DNA from 2 places in the Nocardioides sp. NBC_00850 genome. Region 2 is predicted to be linked to the other one. Evidence: riboswitches for the same ligand, from Rfam matches in the RefSeq annotation. Region 2 holds a riboswitch; the other holds the start of a gene.

The links. A riboswitch is a leader RNA that binds a small molecule or an ion and turns the genes downstream of it on or off. The one in region 2 is predicted to bind S-adenosylmethionine.
Region 1: linked by a shared signal. The riboswitch ahead of thrC (threonine synthase) and the one ahead of OH802_RS12740 (aminotransferase class V-fold PLP-dependent enzyme) in region 2 are both predicted to bind S-adenosylmethionine.

What each region holds. Positions count from the first base shown of each region.
Region 1 is NZ_CP108845.1:1,753,849-1,756,045, reverse strand. Features, by position in the region: gene thrC (threonine synthase) at 1-1,028, opposite strand, end outside; SAM riboswitch class I at 1,040-1,179, opposite strand; gene OH802_RS08595 (GlxA family transcriptional regulator) at 1,267-2,178, opposite strand; gene OH802_RS08590 (isochorismatase family protein) at 2,175-2,197, opposite strand, start outside.
Region 2 is NZ_CP108845.1:2,601,729-2,603,925, reverse strand. Features, by position in the region: gene OH802_RS12740 (aminotransferase class V-fold PLP-dependent enzyme) at 1-1,211, opposite strand, end outside; SAM riboswitch class IV at 1,254-1,367, opposite strand; gene OH802_RS12735 (CocE/NonD family hydrolase) at 1,456-2,197, opposite strand, start outside.

The DNA.
Region 1 (2,197 bases), 850 kb from region 2:
CGGATCTCGTCGTCGGTGACCTCCTCGACAGCACCACCGGAGGAGCGGGTGGCGTCGAGGACGTAGATGCCGTCGGCCGGGTTGCCGATGGCCAGCGACTTGGCGATCGTGTCGGGCTTGACCGGACGGATGGCGTCGACACCGGCCTTGAACGCGGTCGCGACCGGGTTGCAGCCGGTGGCCTGGGCACCGAAGATCCGGTAGGGCTTCTCCTCGACCAGACCGAGCTTGATCAGCTCCTTGAACGCCTTGTCGACCTTGGTCAGCTGGGATCCGGAGGCCACCGGGATGACGATCTGGTCGGGCAGGCGCCAGCCGAGCTGCTCGGCGATCTCGAAGCCGAGCGTCTTGGAGCCCTCGGCGTAGAAGGGACGTACGTTGACGTTCACGAACGCCCAGCCCTCCTCCTCGGCGGCGATCTCCTGAGCGAGCTTGTTGACGTCGTCGTAGTTGCCGTCGACGGCGATCAGGTTGTCGGTGAAGACGGCGGAGTTGACCTGCTTGGGCTGCTCGAGGTTGCTCGGGATGAAGACCGCGGTCGGGATCCCGGCGCGTGCGCCAGCCGCCGCCACCGCGTTGGCCAGGTTGCCGGTGCTCGGGCAGGCGAAGACCTTGGCGTCGAGCTCGCGAGCGGCGCTCAGAGCACAGGCGACCACGCGGTCCTTGAAGGAGTTGGTCGGGTTGGTCGAGTCGTCCTTCACCCAGATCTTCTCGATGCCGAGCTCCTTGGCGAGGTTCTTCGCCTCCAGGAGCCGGGTGAAGCCGGGCTCGGTGTTGGGGCTCTGCTCGATGTCGTCGGGCACCGGCAGCAGCGCCTTGTAGCGCCAGATGTTGCGGGGTCCGGCCTCGATCTCCTCGCGGGTCACGGCCGGGAAGTCATAGGCCACCTCGAGTGGCCCGAAACACTCCGGACAGGCGTAATGCGGTCCGAGCTCGATCTGGTGCCCACACTCCCGGCACGACAGCGCCGAGGCGTTGCCGAACGCGCCCTCGCGCAGGCCCTTCGTCTCCGTGGTCGCAGCGCTCATGAGAAACCTCCTCCTCATCTTCCCCGATCACGTCTCTCGCGCCGGGCCGGAATTAGCACCTGCTCCACGCCCTACCCGATGGCCGGGAGGAGGCTCGTGGTCGGTTGCCGGGACTTCACTGGGCCGTTCCCTCAGTCCCTCTCGATGAGCAGTAGCGATCGTACGGCAGGTATCCGCTGCCAAACACACCCGGGTTCCATTCCGCGGACCAGTCGTCCACTATTTGGACAATCGGGGTTCAGCGAGCGCGGAGGCGGCGCAACATCCGGGCGTCGTCGAAGCCCACCGCACGGGCGGCCGACTCCATGGTGGTGCCCGCGGCCAGCAGATGGTCGGCCCGCTCGCGGCGAAGAGCCTGTTGGTAGCGGAGCGGGGTGAGGCCGGTCGCACCTACGAAGGCGCGGGTCAGGGTGCGTTCACTCACCCCCGCGCCGTCCGCCAGCGCGGAGAGCGGAAGCGGCTCGGCGAACCGGGCGTCGATGACGTCCTGCACGTGGTGGACGGTGTCGTCGAGATGGTTCCGATGGCGCAGCAGGACGCTCTCCTGCGGCTGGTCGCCGTTGCGCCGCGCGTAGACGACCATGTCGCGGGCCACTCGAGCCGCCAGCGCCGGTCCGTGGCGCACCGCGAGCAGGTGCAGGCTCAGGTCGATGCCGCTGGCGATGCCTGCTGACGTCACGATCCGGTCATCGCTGGTGAAGAGCACGTCGCGCACCACCCGGGCTTTCGGGTAGCGCCGGGACAGCGCGTCCTGGAGATCGTGATGGGTGGTGCAGCGACGCCCGTCGAGGAGGCCCGCCTGCCCGAGGGCGTCGGCGCCGGCGCAGACGCTGGCCACCTCGCCCCCGGCCGCATGATGGGCACGCAGCCGCTCGGCGGTCTCGCGGGTGAGCCGAGGGCCGGCGACGAGGTCGTACGCCGCTCGCCAGCCCGGCACGACGAGCAGATCACCGGGATCGAGATCGGGCCATTCCCCGGTGACGGCCAGCGGCAGTCCCTGCGCGGAGAGCACCTCCCCCGGCTCGGCGCCCGCGACGTACGCGAGGTCGTAGGGGTGTCCCAGGCTGCCCGCGGTGTGGAACGCCTGTGCCGGCCCGGCGAGGTCGAGCAGATGTACGCCGGGCAGCAGCACGAACACGACGGCGCTCATGCCGCAGATGCTGCCACAG
Region 2 (2,197 bases):
ACGTAGTCGCCCCGGACGTCACCCGCGAGAAGAGCACGTACGCCGGCCACCAGCCGGTCCACGTCGGCGACCGAGGTGCCGATCCCGATGCTCGCGCGGACCGCGCCGCCGGTGAGCCCGAGGCGCTTGAGGAGCGGCTGGGCGCAGAACCGGCCGTCGCGTACGCCCAGGCCGTGCTCGGCGGAGAGGTAGGCGGCTACGCGACCGGGCTCGATGCCGTCGACCGTGAACGTCACCACGCCGACGGGCTCCTCGGAGTCGGGCCACAAGCGCAGCACATCGACCCCCTCCAGCGCGGACAGGCCGGCCACGAGGCGCCCCCTCAGTGACGCCTCGTGGCGGTCCAGCTCGGCGGGCTCGAGGCCGCCGAGAGTCGTACAGGCAGCGGCCAGCGCCGCGGCGCCGATGACGTTGGGCGAGCCGCCCTCGTGACGCGCGGGGGCAGGCTGCCACGTCGTCTCCCCCACCTCGACGTCATCGACGGCCCCTCCCCCGGCGAGGTAGGGGGTGCCGACGTCGAGCCAGTCGCGGCGCCCGACCAGGGCGCCGGCGCCGTAGGGGGCGTAGAGCTTGTGGCCGGAGAGAGCGACGTAGTCGGCGCCGGTAGCGGCCAGCGAGAAGTGGCGGTGGGCGAGCAGCTGGGCGCCGTCGACGAGGACCCGGGCGCCGTGGGCGTGGGCCAGCGTGACGATCTCGGCGACCGGCAGCGCCTCGCCGGTGACGTTGGAGGCACCGGTGACCGCGACCAGGGCGAAGCTGTTCCAGGCCAGCTCGCCGGCGAGGGCGTCGATGGTCCCGGCGAGGGTGTCCCGGCCGGCGACCACGGTCACGCCGGCCTCGACGCGGCGCCACGGAAGCAGGTTGGCGTGGTGCTCGATGTCGAGGACGAGCACCCGGCCGGGTACGCAGCCGGCCAGCAGGTTCACCGAGTCGGTGGTGTTGCGGGTGATGACGGTGACGTCGTCCGCGCGGGCGCCGACATAGGCGCCGATCGTCGCCCGCGACTCCTCGTAGAGGGCGGTCGAGACCTGGGACAGGTAGCCGGCGCCACGATGCACCGAGGCGTACCAGGGCAGGACCTCGGCCACCCGGTCGGCCACGCTCTGCAGCGCCGGCGCCGACGCGGCGACATCGAGGTTGGCGTACGTCGTGGTCGTTCCGTCCAGCAGCGGGACCTGTGTGTTCGAGCCGACGAGCGGAAGCAGGGACATGGGGCACCCTTCGGGTCATGGCTCCCCAGGGCTGCCCGGCGAAGCACGCGCTTGCCCGCGCCACCTCGGCGAGGGCCTGGTCGTCACCCGGAGCACCCCACCGCGTGGGAGGGTTGCCCGCCAGCAAGCCGGGGCTTCGCGCTGGCAGTCGTGACCTTCGCCGATGATGGTGCCGGAGACCGCGGGTGCCCGCAAGGCGTGCGTCTCGAAACATGGACGCTCGTCCTACATATTGGACACGCCTCTAGGTGGTCGAAACGGCGCGAACCGGCAGGATCAGCGCCGAAGGATGCTCTGGATCGTGGTGGATCGTCTGGTCGGCAGCCAGGAGCGTCGTGGCGGTGGCGAGCGGCTCTCCGGTCCCGGGATTACGGGCGTAGCGCGGGAAGGCACCACTGGAGACCTGCGCGCGGATCTGGTGGCCGCGCCTGAACACGTGCGCCGTGGGCCAGAGGCGCACCACCGCACGGGTGGGTTCGTCGGCGCCCGTCAGACTGGTGAGCCCATCGCAGACGTTATGGGATCGGCCCTCTTCGTCGACATCGCAGAGCCGGACGAAGACATCGGCGTACGCCAGGCTCGACTGGAACCAGATCTCGGCACTTACCTCGCCGACGACCTCGACGTCCTCGTCGAGCACGGTTGTGGTGTAGGTGAGCACGTCGGCCCGAGCCTCCACGGCGCCGTTGTCGACGCGGCCGCCGTGGCTGATGCTGATGCCCCCGGCCGCCGGGGTCGGATCGGCCGGGTCGTAGTGATAGCGGTCGGGATCCGAATCGCGCGGGACGCTGACCGACAGTCCGCCATCACCCTGGAGGTGGAAACGCTGCGGCTCATAGCCCTTCGGCGGCCAGGATTCGAAGTCGCGCCAGGCGTCCTCACCCATCACGAACAGCCGCACCGGTGCCCGCTCGGCCGGCTCCTCGCCGCGCGCGTACGCCAAGCCGAAGTCGACCGCTTCGGCCACGCCAGGAATCGTGGTGTCC